2 regions of the Mesorhizobium sp. M1D.F.Ca.ET.043.01.1.1 genome follow, and region 1 is predicted to be linked to the other one. Evidence: predicted binding sites of a transcription regulator. Region 1 holds the regulator's gene; the other holds the start of a gene.
The links. The regulator PhoB, encoded in region 1, activates phosphate uptake and scavenging genes when phosphate is short. The targets are predictions, from matches to a motif close to TGTCATNNANCTGTCAT.

Region 2: a site for PhoB is predicted at 5,394-5,410, ahead of EJ067_RS18190 (alkaline phosphatase). Genes of this name have one in related genera too.

What each region holds. Positions count from the first base shown of each region.
Region 1 covers NZ_CP034444.1:4,385,531-4,393,152, forward strand. Annotated here, with positions in the region: gene pstS (phosphate ABC transporter substrate-binding protein PstS) at 1-189, shown strand, start outside; gene pstC (phosphate ABC transporter permease subunit PstC) at 253-1,239, shown strand; gene pstA (phosphate ABC transporter permease PstA) at 1,243-2,094, shown strand; gene pstB (phosphate ABC transporter ATP-binding protein PstB) at 2,091-2,894, shown strand; gene phoU (phosphate signaling complex protein PhoU) at 2,912-3,619, shown strand; gene phoB (phosphate regulon transcriptional regulator PhoB) at 3,638-4,327, shown strand; gene EJ067_RS21320 (ROK family transcriptional regulator) at 4,472-5,707, opposite strand; gene xylF (D-xylose ABC transporter substrate-binding protein) at 6,057-7,097, shown strand; gene EJ067_RS21330 (sugar ABC transporter permease) at 7,246-7,622, shown strand, end outside.
Region 2 covers NZ_CP034444.1:3,700,383-3,708,004, reverse strand. Annotated here, with positions in the region: gene EJ067_RS18210 (hypothetical protein) at 24-347, shown strand; gene EJ067_RS18205 (DUF1062 domain-containing protein) at 714-1,340, shown strand; gene typA (translational GTPase TypA) at 1,397-3,226, opposite strand; gene EJ067_RS18195 (hypothetical protein) at 3,427-3,708, shown strand; gene EJ067_RS18190 (alkaline phosphatase) at 3,748-5,322, opposite strand; gene EJ067_RS18185 (MFS transporter) at 5,576-6,859, opposite strand; gene EJ067_RS18180 (TetR/AcrR family transcriptional regulator) at 6,937-7,554, shown strand.

The DNA.
Region 1 (7,622 bases):
AAGCCCGACGACGCCGCGGCCACGACCGAAGCGCTCAAGTTCTTCGCCTGGTCCTACGCCAAGGGCGACGACATGGCCGCCGAGCTGGACTATGTTCCGATGCCCGACGCGGTGGTGAAGAGCGTCGAGGAAATGTGGGGCAAGGACATCGTCGACGCGAACGGCAAGCCGCTCTATTCCGGCATGTAATTCCTGCGGAATAGGGAGGGCGCCACGGCGCCCTCCTGTCTCTTTCGAAATGCGAGGGGCTAAATGACTGCTGTTTCCGAAGCCGTGGCACCGTCCGTCACGCGGTCCAGAGAAGCGACGGTGCGCCGCTTCGCCCTCACCGACACGATCTTCCGGACGGCCACGCGCCTTTCCGCCATCCTTGTGCTGGTCCTGCTCGGCGGGGTCGCGATCTCGCTGATCGCCGGCTCGTGGGAGGCCCTGTCCAAGTTCGGCTTCTCCTTCCTGACCACCGAATCCTGGAACCCGGTCACCGAGAATTTCGGTGCCCTGGCGCCGATCTACGGCACCATCGTCACCTCGGCCATCGCCATTCTCATTGCCGTGCCGATCGGCATCGGCATCGCCATCTTCCTCACCGAGCTCTGCCCGCGCCCGCTCCGGCGCCCGATCGGCATCGCGGTCGAGCTGCTCGCCGGCATTCCCTCGATCATCTACGGCATCTGGGGCCTGTTCGTCTTCGCGCCCTTCCTGCAGACGACGGTGCAGCCCTTCATCATCGGCCTTTTCCACGGCATACCGGGCCTTTCCAGCCTGTTTGCCGGTCCGCCCTACGGCATCGGCCTGCTGACCTCGTCGCTCATCCTTGCCATCATGGTGCTGCCCTTTATCACCTCGATCACCAAGGACGTGTTCGATACGGTGCCGGCGGTGCTGAAGGAATCAGCCTACGGCATCGGCTGCACGACCTGGGAAGTGACCCGGCGCGTGACCATTCCCTACACCCGCGTCGGCATCATGGGCGGCGTCATGCTCGGCCTCGGCCGCGCGCTCGGCGAGACGATGGCCGTCACCTTCGTCATCGGCAACGCGCACCGCATCAGCGCCTCGCTGTTTGCGCCGGGCACGACGATCTCGGCGACCATCGCCAACGAATTCACCGAGGCCGACGGCGAGCTCTATACGTCCTCGCTGGTCTCGCTCGGCCTGATCCTGTTCATCATCACCTTCATCATACTCGCGCTCGCACGCTACATGCTGTTGCGCATCGATAGCCGCACGGGAGCCTGACCGATGTCGACAGCCGCATCGCTCCACCAGAGCCGCAAGCGCAAGAACGCCGTGATGATGGCGCTGTGCGTCGTCGCCGCGGGCATCGGTCTTGCCTGGCTGGCGCTGATCCTCGGCGCGCTGATCTACAAGGGCGTCTCCGGTGTCTCGCTGGCGGTCTTTACCGAGATGACGCCGCCGCCCGGCGACGCCGGCGGCCTGCTCAACGCCATCTACGGCAGCATCGTGATGACCATCATCGGCATCATCGTCGGCACGCCGATCGGCGTGCTGGCCGGCACCTACATGGCCGAGTACGGGCGCTTCTCGCGTCTCACCACGGTGGTGCGTTTCATCAACGACATCCTTTTGTCGGCGCCGTCGATCATCGTCGGCCTGTTCGTCTATGAGCTGATGGTGCGGCCGATGGGGCATTTCTCGGCGATCGCCGGCGCGGTGGCGCTGTCCATCTTGGTGATCCCCGTCGTGGTGCGCACCACCGAGGACATGCTCAACCTTGTGCCCAACGCGCTGCGCGAAGCCGGCACCGCCATCGGCGCGCCGCGCTGGGTGGTGATCCGCTCCGTCGCCTATCGTGCCGCGCTTTCCGGCATCGTCACCGGCATATTGCTGGCGATCGCCCGCATTTCAGGCGAGACGGCGCCGCTGCTGTTCACCGCGCTCAACAACCAGTTCTGGTCGAGCAATCTCAACGCGCCGATGGCCAGCCTGCCGGTGACCATCTTCCAGTTCGCGCTCAGCCCCTATGAGGAATGGCAGCAACTGGCCTGGACGGGCGCACTCATAATCACCCTGACGGTTCTCGGGCTGAGCATTTTCGCCCGCAGCCTTACCGGACGCAGAGAGGACAGATGAAACCGATGTTGTCCACCGACCTTAACGTAGCCGAGACGGCCGTCGAAAAGGCCAAGATCGAGGTCAAGAACCTCAACTTCTTCTATGGCCAGTCGAAGGCGCTGAAGGACATCAACCTGTCACTGCCGGAGCGCAGCGTCACCGCCTTCATCGGGCCGTCGGGCTGCGGGAAGTCGACGCTGCTGCGCGTGCTGAACCGAATCTACGAACTCTACCCGAAGCAGAGCGCCGAAGGCCAGGTGCTGCTCGACGGCAAGAACATCCTCGACCGCTCGCAGGACCTCAACCTGCTCAGGACCAAGATCGGCATGGTGTTCCAGAAGCCGACGCCGTTCCCGATGTCGATCTACGAGAACATCGCCTTCGGCGTCCGGCTGTATGAGAAGATCAGCAAGGCCGAGATGGACAACCGGGTCGAGTCGGCGCTGAAGCGGGCGGCGCTGTGGAACGAGGTCAAGGACAAGCTCAACGCCAGCGGCCAGAGCCTTTCGGGTGGCCAGCAGCAGCGGCTCTGCATCGCCCGCACGGTGGCGGTGAAGCCGGAGGTCATCCTGCTCGACGAGCCGGCATCGGCGCTCGATCCGCTGTCGACGGCCAAGATCGAGGAGCTGATCGACGAGCTGCAGGCCGACTACACGATCGTGATCGTCACCCACAACATGCAGCAGGCGGCGCGTGTGTCGCGGCAGACGGCGTTCATGTATCTCGGCGAGCTGGTCGAGTTCGACCGGACCGAGAAGATCTTCACCTCGCCTCGCGAGAAGCGCACCCAGGACTACATCACCGGCCGCTTCGGCTGAGTTCATACGAGGACATCATCATGGCCCATACGGTCGCTTCCTTCGACGAGGATCTGAGGCAGATCAGCCAGCTTATCCGTGACATGGGCGATCTTGCCGGGTCGATGGTCGGCGCGTCGACCAAGGCTCTGCTCAACTCCGACAACGCGATGGCGCAGCGCGTGGTCTCCGACGATGCCATCATGGACGCGCGGCAGCGCGAGCTCGACGACCGCGCCATCACGCTGATCGCCAAACGCCAGCCGATGGCCGACGACCTGCGCAGCGTGGTCGGCGCCATCCGCATGGCCGGCGACCTCGAGCGCATCGGCGACCTTGCCAAGAACATCGCCAAGCGCGTCGGCTCGGTCGGCGTCAGCGCCGCGCCGCGCGACCTGTCGCACTCCATCGATTCGATGGCGCAGCTGGTGCTGATCCAGGTCCAGGGCGTGATCGAGGAATATACGGCGGGCGACGCCACGGCGCTCGCCAAGCTGCGCAACGACGACGAGCGCATCGACGTCAAATACACCTCCGTCTTCCGCGAGCTCCTGACCTACATGATGGAAGACCCGCGCAACATCACGGCTTGCACGCATCTTTTGTTCTGCGCCAAGAATCTGGAGCGCATCGGCGACCATGTGACCAATATCGCCGAGAACGCCTATTATGTGCTGACCGGCACGCAATTGCCCGCGAACCGTCCGAAACAGGACGAGACGGCGATGTCGGCGCCGGCGGCCTGACAGCGAAGGTAGCTCTATATGATCGCGCCACGCATCATGGTGGTGGAGGATGAGGAGCCGCTGGGGGTGCTGCTCCGTTACAACCTCGAATCCGAAGGCTATCAGGTCGAGGTGGTGACCCGCGGCGACGAGGCCGAGATCCGCCTGCAGGAGAACGTGCCTGACCTTCTGGTGCTCGACTGGATGGTGCCGGCGGTTTCCGGCATCGAGCTTTGCCGGCGGCTCAGGATGCGGCCCGAGACCGAACGGCTGCCGATCATCATGCTGACGGCGCGCGGCGAGGAAAGCGATCGCGTGCGCGGCCTCTCGACGGGCGCCGACGACTACCTGGTCAAGCCGTTCTCGACGCCGGAATTCATGGCCCGGGTCAAGGCGCTGCTGCGTCGCGCCAAACCGGAGGTGCTGTCCAGCGTGCTCAAGGTCGGCGACATCGTGCTCGACCGCGAATCGCACCGCGTCTACCGCAAGAAGAGCGAGATCAGGCTCGGCCCGACCGAGTTCCGGCTTCTCGAATTCATGATGCGGCATCCCGGCCGGGTGTTCTCGCGCAGCCAGCTGCTCGACAATGTCTGGGGCGAGACGATCTATATCGACGAGCGCACGGTGGACGTGCATGTAGGACGCCTGCGCAAGGCGGTCAACAACGGCCGCATGCCGGATGTCATCCGCACCATCCGCGGGGCGGGTTACGCGATCCGCGAGGATTAGGGATATGCTGATATTCAGGTGAGGCCGGCCTGCGAATGGCGGCTTCCTGCGCTTCCGGTACTCACGTACCTAAAGTACGCTCCGTTCCGGTTCTCGGAATCCACCATTCTCGATTCGGCATATCCCGGCGCTTGAGCTTGTGGCTTATGCGACGTGCTTGCCCGTTCTTGCCTGAACGCCCGGCGCGAAGATCTCCTGGTCGACGAAGGTCAGCGCGCGCATGGCGCAGCCTTCGCGGATCAGCGGCAATTCGTTCGGCTCGGTATCGAAGGAGATCGACTGCGAATGCTGGCCGCCGGCGGTCTGGGCGATCGCCTCGCGCAGCGCCGGCTCGATCAGGTCGAAGGCGGCGGCGCTGACGCCGACCATGGCGACCGGCGCCGGGTCGATCAGCGCGAACAGGCTGCCGAGGCTGAAGCCCAGGGCCTCGCCCGCCCGGCGATAGGCCTCGCGCTCCGGACCATCCTTCTCGCGCGCCTTGGCGGCGAGCGCGCGCATGTCGGCATCGCCGACATCGACCGGCTCTGCATCCTCGCTCATCTTCATGGCGCTGCGCCAGATGGCGTAGTTGCCGGCATAGGCCTCGACGCAGCCGCGCCGTCCGCAGCGGCAGAGCGCGCCGCCCGGACGGTGGATCATGTGGCCGAACTCGCCGCCCGAGGAGTGCGTGCCGGTGAACAGCTCGCCCTTCAGCACCAGCCCCATGCCGATGCCGTGCGAGAGCAGGATGGCGATGAAATTGTCGCGATAGCGGTCGGGGTCGCGCCATTGCAGCGCCACCGCCATCATGTTGCAGTCGTTCTCCATGGTCGCCGGGATGCCGAATTCCTTTTCCAGGATGTCGGCGAAGGGAATGTCGGTCAGCGGCGTGATCGGCGACCACAGCATGGCACGGGCATGGGAATCGGTGATGCCCTGGATGCCCATGGCGAGGCGGGCGACGCTGCCGACATCGAGGTCCGGATCCTCCAGCCGGCGCCGCACGATCGCAATGCATTCGCCGATCAGCTCTTCGCGCGGCATGGTAAGGGTATCGAGGCGACGCTGCTCCTCGGCGATGACCTGGCCGGCATAGTCGATGACGGCGACAGAGAGGAAATTCAGCGACAGCACCACCGTCACCACCGCCGCCACCTCGGGATTGAGGGCGAGGCCGACCTGCGGCCGGCCGCGCTTCAGCGAAGCGGTCTCGCTCGGCCTGCTCTCGGCCAGGATGCCTTCCTGGATCAGGTCCGCGCTGATCGCCGAAATGGTCGAGTGGCTGAGTCCGGTGGTTGCGGCGATTTCCGTTCGCGACGGCTGGCCGGCCCGGCGCACGGCCGAAAGCACCATGGCGCGGTTGCGCCGGCGCAGGTCGTCGTGGCGGATTCCGACCGACATTTTCTCCTCCCGGTCAGCGCGGCCTCTTGATAATGCAGGCCGTCGGCGACGCGCCAGATCGGTTCAGTTCCGGACAGAGCCGTCGAACCGCCCTGGATTGTCTCGTTCAATTCCAGCGGAAAGCGTCGCGCTTCCTTGGAACTGTTTTGGGATAGTGGCAGAAGCGGCAGGGACTGTCATTATTTATTGCGGGCCTCGAAAAAAAGTCCGAGGCACCTCAAAAACCATCAGAATCGCAGTTGACAGCGCTTCGGCGTTGCATCACTATTTTTTCGAGGCTCGAAAAAAAGCCTCTGTGCCGGCCTTCGGGCCAGTCTGGGTCGCGCCGCAAGGGCGCAGGGAGGAAATCATGAAGAAATTCGCAACCGCCATGCTGGCGGGTGTCGCCTTGTCGTTGACGCTCGCGTCGGTCGCCGAGGCGAAGGACAAGGTGATCGGCGTTTCCTGGTCGAACTTCCAGGAAGAGCGCTGGAAAACCGATGAAGCGGCGATGAAGAAGGCCATCGAGGCGGCCGGCGACAAGTATATTTCCGCTGACGCGCAGTCCAATCCGGGCAAGCAGCTGACCGACGTCGAAAGCCTGATCTCGCAGGGCGCCAATGCCCTGATCGTGCTGGCGCAGGACGCTTCGGCCATCGGGCCGGCGGTGCAGAAGGCGCTGGACGAGGGCATTCCGGTCGTCGGCTACGACCGGCTGATCGAGAACAAGGACGTCTTCTACCTGACCTTCGACAACAAGGAAGTCGGCCGCATGCAGGCCCGCGAAGTGTTCAAGGTCAAGCCGGAAGGCAACTATGTCTTCATCAAGGGCTCGGGCGCCGACCCGAACGCCGATTTCCTCTTCGCCGGGTCCATGGAAGTGCTGAAGGAAGCCATCGACGGCGGCAAGATCAAGAATGTCGGCGAGGCCTATACCGACGGCTGGCTGCCCGCCAACGCGCAGAAGAACATGGAGCAGTTCCTGACCGCCAACGACAACAAGGTCGATGCGGTGGTGGCGGCCAATGACGGCACCGCCGGCGGCGTCGTCGCCGCGCTGACGGCGCAGGGCCTCGCCGGGACCGTTCCGGTGTCGGGCCAGGACGGCGACCACGCCGCGCTGAACCGCATCGCGCTCGGCACCCAGACCGTGTCGGTGTGGAAGGACGCGCGCGAACTCGGCAAGAACGCCGCCGAGATCGCCTCGCAGCTCGCCGACGGCAAGAAGATGGCCGACATCGCCGGCGCCAAGGATTTCACGACGCCCGGCGGCAACACCGTCAAGTCGCTGTTCCTGACCCCGGTGGCAATCACCAAGGACAATCTCAACGTCGTCATCGACGCCGGCTGGATCAAGAAGGACGAAGTCTGCGCGGGCGTTGCCGCCGGCAGCGTTGCGGTCTGCAACTGAAGCCAGGCCGACAGCGGTTCGAAAGATAGCGCCGCGGCCCCAAAGCCGCGGCGTTCGTCAAAGGGCTTCCCGCTTCAATTGGGCCGGGAAAGCAAATAAAATCGTGGTCCGGCAACCGCGCCAGACGGCAAACCGGTGGGAGGAAATCATGACCGATACGACCTCAAGTACGGTCGCCGCGGACCGGGCACGCGCAGCCGAACTCAGCGCCGCCGGCCGCTTCCTCAAGGCAACCGAACTCGACACGCGCATGCTCGGCATGGTCGGCGCGCTGCTGGTCATCTGGATCGGCATCCACGTCCTGTCGGGCGGGCTTTTCCTGACGCCGCGCAACCTGTGGAACCTGTCGGTGCAGACGTCCTCGGTAGCCATCATGGCGACCGGGATGGTGCTGGTCATCGTCATGCGCAATATCGATCTTTCCGTTGGCTCCGTCGAAGGCGTGGTCGGCATGATCATGGGCGTGGCGCAGGCCGAATTCCTGATCCGGGTCATCGGTCTCGATCTCGGAAATCCCTGGCTGTG
Region 2 (7,622 bases), 690 kb from region 1:
GCCGCCGACAAGGGAGGAAGAACATGGCGAAATATCTCTATGTCTATCACGGCTCCGGCAAGATGCCGACCGACGAGGCCGAACGGAAAGCGGCGATGGATGCCTGGACCGGCTGGTATGACAAGCTGGGCACCGCCGTCGTCGACGGCGGCAATCCCGTCGGCATGTCGAAGACAGTGCTGCCCGGCGGCACGGTCGAAAACAATGGCGGCAGCAATCCGACCGCCGGCTATACGATCGTCGAGGCGAAGGACATCGACGATGCCGTCGCCAAGGCCAGGGATTGCCCGATCCTGACGAACCCTGCCTTCAGCGTCGAGATCGCGCCGATCATCGAGGTGATGTAGCACTCGGAAGCGTCGGCGATCGCCACAGCGGGGAAGGCGGGCAGCGCGCCGGTCTTGCCCGCCCGGCTTTGCACGGCTAGAAGAGCCGACCTCTTGTCCATTTCGAGCTTCGCTTTGCCTCAGTAACCGCCGGTCTCGTCTACCCCCCGAAGCACCGCGGACGCAGCTTTTGGCGGCGCCTGCATCATCTTCATGTGTTCTTCAGGCGGCGGTTTCGAGACCGGTTTGGCATTGCTGAGCCGCCGTCGCGCGCAACTCGCCGACGCCTGACTTCCAACCATCACAGCCCTTTTGCCACGCCGTGCCTGATGGGCATCTCGGACATCGCCGGCCTGAAGGACTTCCCGACGGGAAGGGCCTTCCGGCATGTCTGGACTGTTGCGTATCCGCTGGGCGATCGTGCCCGAAATCGCGCCTCGACCTCTCATCAACTGCAATCGCTGCGGCGGCGTGATCCCCTATCGATGCAGCGGAAAATTCCGTGTCAACGCCAACGGCAAGCGCATCGACGCCTGGCTGATCTACCGCTGCACGGACTGCGACAACTCCTGGAATTTTTCTATCCTGGAGCGTCGCAACCGCCGCGATATCGCGCCGGCGCTGCTTATGGCGCTCGAAAGCAACGACCCGACGCTCGTGCGATGCCACGCGCTCGATGCCGCCGCGCTGCGGAAGCAGATCGGTCGGATCGAGGAATTTTCTGACGTCACGGTCCAAAGGCAGCTTCTGGATGGCAGGCCGGAATGCGCCAGCGCGCTTATGCTCGAGCTTCGGCTCGACGCCGCGACACCCTTGCGGCTCGACCGTCTGCTCGCCGGAGAGCTCGGCATCTCGCGGTCGAGGCTTCAAGCCTGGCAAGAACGGCAGTCGCTCGCTATCGAACCGGATGGTGCCAGAGTCCTGCGCAGGCCGGCGCGCGACGGCACGGCGATCCGCATCGATCTTGCCGGCGAAGCCGATCGCGACGCCATCCTATCGGCTGCATGCGGATGAAATGAAAAGGGAGGGAGCAATTGCCCCCTCCCCCAATGACCGCCTGCGAAAGAGGCTTACGCCGCCCCCATCACCTTGGCCGCCTTCTCGAAGCGCTTGCGCTCGTTCGGATCGAGATAGAGCTTCCTGAGCCGGATGGTCTTCGGCGTCACCTCGACCAGCTCGTCGTCCTGGATCCAGGCCAGCGCGCGCTCCAGCGTCATGCGCACCGGCGGGGTGAGCTTCACCGCCTCGTCCTTGCCGGCGGCACGGATGTTGGTGAGCTTCTTGCCCTTCAGCACATTGACCTCGAGGTCGTTGTCGCGAGAATGGATGCCGATGATCATGCCCTGATAGACCTTGACGCCCGGATCGATGATCATCGGGCCGCGGTCTTCCAGGTTCCACATCGCATAGGCGACCGACTCGCCCTGCTCGTTGGAGATCAGCACGCCGTTGGTGCGGCCGGGCAGCTCACCCTTGTACGGCTCGTAGGCATAAAACAGCCGGTTCATCACCGCGGTACCGCGCGTGTCGGTCAACAATTCCGACTGGTAGCCGATCAGGCCGCGCGTCGGCGCATGGAAAACGAGACGCTGGCGGTTGCCGCCGGAAGGACGCAACTCGACCATCTCGGCCTTGCGCTCCGACATCTTCTGCACGACGACGCCGGCATGCTCCTCGTCGACGTCGATGACGACTTCCTCGACCGGCTCGAGCAATTCGCCGTTCTCGCCCTTCTGCATGACGACGCGCGGCCGTGACACGGCGATCTCGAAACCTTCGCGGCGCATCGTCTCGATCAGCACCGCAAGCTGCAATTCGCCGCGACCGGAGACAAAGAAGGAATCCTTCTCCGCCGATTCCTCGATCTTCAGCGCCACATTGCCTTCGGCCTCGCGCAGCAGGCGGTCGCGGATGACGCGGCTGGTCACCTTGTCGCCCTCGGTGCCGGCAAGCGGGCTGTCGTTGACCAGGAAGGACATCGTCACCGTCGGCGGGTCGATCGGCTGCGCGTGCAGCGGCTCGGTCACGCTCGGATCGCAGAAGGTGTCGGCGACAGTGCCCTTCGACAGGCCGGCGATGGCGACGATGTCGCCCGCCTGCGCTTCCTCGATCGGCTGGCGCTCAAGGCCGCGGAAGGCGAGGATTTTCGAGATGCGTCCGGTTTCGATCTGCGTGCCGTCATGGTGCAGCACCTTGACCGCCTGGTTGGGCTTGAGCGTGCCGGACTCGATGCGGCCGGTGATGATGCGGCCGAGGAACGGGTTGGCTTCCAGGATGGTGCCGATCATGCGGAACGGACCGGGATGCACCGTCGGCGCCGGCACATGCTTGACGACCAGGTCGAACAGCGGCGCCAGGCCCTGGTCCTTCGGGCCTTCGGGATTCTCGGATACCCAGCCGTCGCGGCCGGAACCGTAGAGGATCGGGAAATCGAGCTGCTCGTCGGTGGCGTCGAGCGCGGCGAACAGGTCGAACACCTCGTTGACCACCTCGATGTGGCGGGCGTCCGGCCGGTCGATCTTGTTGATGACGACGATTGGCCGCAGACCCACCTTGAGCGCCTTGCCGACGACGAACTTGGTCTGCGGCATCGGCCCTTCGGCGGCGTCGACGAGCACGATCGCCGAATCCACCATCGACAGGATGCGTTCGACCTCGCCGCCGAAATCGGCGTGTCCGGGCGTGTCGACGATGTTGATGCGGGTGCCCTTCCAGTCGACCGAGGTCGCCTTGGCGAGGATGGTGATGCCGCGTTCCTTTTCGAGGTCGTTGGAATCCATGGCGCGCTCGGCCACGCGCTGGTTGTCGCGGAAGGCGCCGGACTGTTTCAGGAGCTGGTCGACGAGCGTGGTTTTCCCATGGTCGACATGCGCGATGATCGCGATATTGCGGAGGTTCATTGTCTGGTCTCGGGAGCGTTGCAGGCAGCAGGCCCAAAAGCGCCGCCTTTTTCGGTTGCGCGGCTCATACAAGGTTTTTCGCAATTGCGAAAGGGGAGGCCCCACCCCAAATACATGGTCACTGATTCTTAAACGTCTTGGGGTGAAATGATTCCATTAACCAAGGCGGAACCTTTGAAGGGTTGGGCGGTTCGATGTTCATGACCGATCAGATGTCCAGATTGCGTCCGGTTTTGGCATGGGCAGCGCTTGGCGTGCTGCTTGCGGCCGGTGTGGCGCAGTCGGCGACGGCTCTGAGGGAAGCTGACCCGATCTCACCGCCTGACGCCAAGACCGCGCAGCAGATGTTCGCCGACGCCCCTGACGGTGTCGACCCGATCGTCACCGGCCCGGTCAGCGCCGCCTTCAAGCAGCGCCAGAAGGCCGCCAACTGCGATACAGCCGTCTGGCCGAACGTTCCAGCGACCTGCTATCCGGATTGACGACCGCTTCCGCGGTCGTCGTCTCCCAGGAAAAGAGCCTCAAGCCGAGCGCACCGGATCGAGCGTGACCTTGTAGAGTTCGTTGTCGTCGCGATCCATCAGCCGCACGGTGAGCTGCTCGGTGGCGCCGGAAATATCGACCAGCCCGAAGAACTGCAGCCCGGCGGACGGCGGCAGGTTCTGGCCCTGCTCGGCGGTCGGCGCCTTGATGAACTTCAGCTCCGGCCCGAACGTCATGTCGAGGTCGTTGGGGCCGAATGTGCCGGCATGGATCGGGCCGGAGACAAATTCCCAGAACGGGTTGAAATCCTGGAACTGCGCCTTGTCGGGGTTGTAGTAATGCGCCGCCGTGTAGTGCACGTCGGCGGTGAGCCATACCGTGTTGGTGATGCCGGCGTTCTTGATGTAGCGCAGCAGATCGGCGAATTCGAGCTCGCGGCCCTTCGGCGCGCCATTGTCGCCATTGCTGACCGCCTCGGCGCCGGCCTTCTTGGTGGCGTCGTTCCATACGACCAGGCCAAGAGGCATGTCGGCGGCGATGATCTTCCACGTCGCCTTGGAATTGGCCAGTTCCCGCTTCAGCCACTTGGTCTGCTGCTCGCCGAGCATGCGCGACTTCGGCGTCAGCGTTTCCTCCATGCCCGGACCGTTCGGCCCGCGATAGGAGCGCATGTCGAGGAAGAATACGTCGAGCAGCGGGCCGTGGGCGATCTTGCGGTAGACGCGGCCGGGCTCCGACGGCTCGTAGCGGATGGTCGTCATCTCGTGGAAGGCGCGCGCCGCGCGGGCCGCCAGCACATGGATGGACTTTTCCGTGTAGCGGTTGTCGGCGGTCAGGTCCTTCGAATCCGACCAGTTGTTCAGCACCTCGTGGTCGTCCCACTGGTAGAAGGTCGGGCAGATGGCGGAGAGGCCAAGCACATGCTTGTCCAACATGTTGTACTTCCACTGGTCGCGGTACTCGTCCAGCGTCTCGGCGACCTTGCGCTTGCCGTCGATCATGACGACGTTCTTCCACTTGCCGCCGCCGGGCAGGTCGACCTCGTCCTTCATCGCGCCGTCGGCATAGATCGTGTCGCCGGAATGCAGGAAGAAGTCAGGCGTGTGCTTGGCGATGGTGGAATAGGTCTTCATGCCGGTCTCGTCGATGCCCCAGCCCTGTCCGGCGGTGTCGCCGGACCAGGCGAAGCGCACGTCGCGCTTGGAGGCCGGCGCGGTGCGGAAGCGGCCGACGATCGGCTCGGAGACGGCATTGATGTCGGAAAGATCGGCGGCGACCATGCGGTAGAAGATATCCTGGTCGGCGGCGAGGTCGGTGAGCAGCCGCTTCACGGTGTAGTCGCTGGCGGGCGAGGTATCGAGCGGCGCCAGCTTTGTCGCGTCAGTGAAGCTTTCCGTCGTCGACACTTCATACATGACGCGCGCCGGGCGATCGGTGCGCGTCCAGACCATGCCGGAGGTGGCGTCGACATCGCCGGACTGGACGCCGTGGGTGAAGGCCGGGCGCTGGCTGGCGCGGGAATAATAGGGCAGCGCGAGGCCGGAGGCGCCGACAAGGCCAAAGGCGCTGGCCGAAGTGACGAAAGCGCGGCGGGTCAACGAGAGCTTGTTCATGGCTGTCTCCGGATGGCATTGAACGCGACCGCCAAGCTCTCGCCTCAATGTTTCAGGCGCATATCGGAACCATGAAGTTTTGATAACAGTGCACTTTTCCTTCTCCCCTTGCGGGAAAAGGTGGATCGGCGCGCGGCGCCGAGACGGATGAGGGGTGCGCGACTGAGTGAGACGGTGGCGTTCCCTGGAGCACCCCTCATCCGTCGCCTTCGGCGACACCTTCTCCCACAAGGGGAGAAGGAAAAGTCGCGCCCTACGCCGCCTGCGGCTCCGGCTCGAAGGCCGGCCTGCTCGTGTTGATCAGCAGCGAGATACAGGCCGCCGCGATGCCCGTCATGCCGGCGATCAGGAAGGCGAGCTCGTAGTTGCCCTGCAGCTCGCGCATGGTGCCGCCGAAGGCAGCAGCCGCGGCCGCACCCACCTGGTGGCCGGCGACGATCCAGCCGAACACGATCGGGCCGCTGCGGTCGCCGAAGGCTTCGTTGGCCAGCCGCAGCGTCGGCGGCACGGTGGCGATCCAGTCGAGCCCATAGAGCACGGCGAAGATGATCAGGCTGACCGCCGAGAAGCCGGAATAGGGCAGGTAGATCAGCGACAGTCCGCGGATCGCATAGTAGACGCCGAGCAGCTTGCGCGGGTCGAAGCGGTCGGTGAGCCAGCCGGACAGCGTCGTGCCGATCAGGTCGAAAATCCCCATCAGCGACAACAAGCCGGCCGCCTGCACCTCGCCGATCCCCATGTCGCCGCAGAAGGAGATGAGATGCGTGCCGACGAGACCGTTGGTGGTGAAGCCGCAGATGAAGAAGGTGGCGAACAGGTACCAGAATACGCGCGTGCCGGCGGCGCGGCGCAGCGTGTTGAGCGTATGCGCCAGGAAATTGCCTTGCGAGGCCGGCGACACTGGCGGCACATCGTCGGCGTCGGCGCCATAGCGCACCTGGCCGATCGAGGCCGGGCGCTCCGGCACCAGTAGATAGACCAGCGGCACCAGGGCGGCGGTGGCGATAGCGATGGCGATGGCGACCGGCTTCCAGCCGCCCGCCTGGGCCAACGAGGCGAGCAGCGGCAGGAATACCAGCAGGCCGGTGGCGCTTGAGGCTGACATCAGCCCCATCACCAGGCCGCGATTGGTCTTGAACCAGCGATTGACGATGGTGGCGCCGAGCACTGTAGCGACCGCACCCGAGCCGATGCCGGAAAACACGCCCCATGTGATCAGCAGATGCCATGGCTTGGTCATCAGCAGGCTGAGCGCCGTCGAACCCGACATCACCAGCAGCGACGCAAGCAGCGTGCGGCGCAGCCCGATCCGCTCCATCAGCGCGGCGGCAAACGGCCCGGTCAGGCCATAGAGGAAGATGCCGACCGCTGCAGCCAGCGAGACGACATCGCGCCGCCAGCCGAAGCTCTCCTCCAGCGGCAGCATCATCACCGACGGCGCGGATCGCAGCCCGGCGGCGATCAGCAGGCAGAGAAAGATGACGCCGACCACGACGAAAGCGTAGCGCTGGCCAAACGGACGAGACTGAGCTATCATGTTACTGACCGGTACGTTGCAATTAGATGGCGCTATGAATACGTACCGGTCAGTAACATTGTCAAGCGAGTCGTTGCATGCCATCGGACAAAAAAATTGAAGCATCCATCAGCGGGGATCACGCGCCAGCGCATCCGAAGGCCGCCGACAAGATCCTCGACGTGGCGCGCGACCTGTTCTATCGCGAAGGCATCCGCGCGATCGGCGTCGACGAGATCGTCAAGCGCGCCGGCGTCACCAAGCCCAGCCTCTACCGCACCTTCCCGTCCAAGGACGAGCTCGCCGCCTCTTATCTGCGCAAGTATGACCTGGAATTCTGGGAGCGTTTCGACGAAGCCGTCGACGCGCATCCCGGCAATCCGCGCGCCCAGATCGTCGCCTTCCTCACCCGCGTCGGCAAGCGCACGCAGAAGCCGGACTATCGCGGCTGCGGCATGACCAATGCGGCGGTCGAGTATCCCGAGCACGGTCATCCGGCGCGGGTGGTGAGCGAGAACAACAAAGTCGAACTGCGCCGTCGCCTGCGCGCCATGGCGGCGGCGATGGGCGCGGCGGATGCCGACACGCTCGGCGACGGACTGCTGCTGTTGATCGAGGGCGCCTATATCAGCGGCCAGTTGTTCGGCCTCGGCGGACCGGCGGCGTCGGTCGCCCGCAACGCCGATCTGCTGATCGAAGCCAGCTTGAAGAAATAGCGATTGGCGCTAGCGCGTTTCACCGTTTCACGGAAACGGCGAAACGCCCTATCTCCTTGTTTTTACGC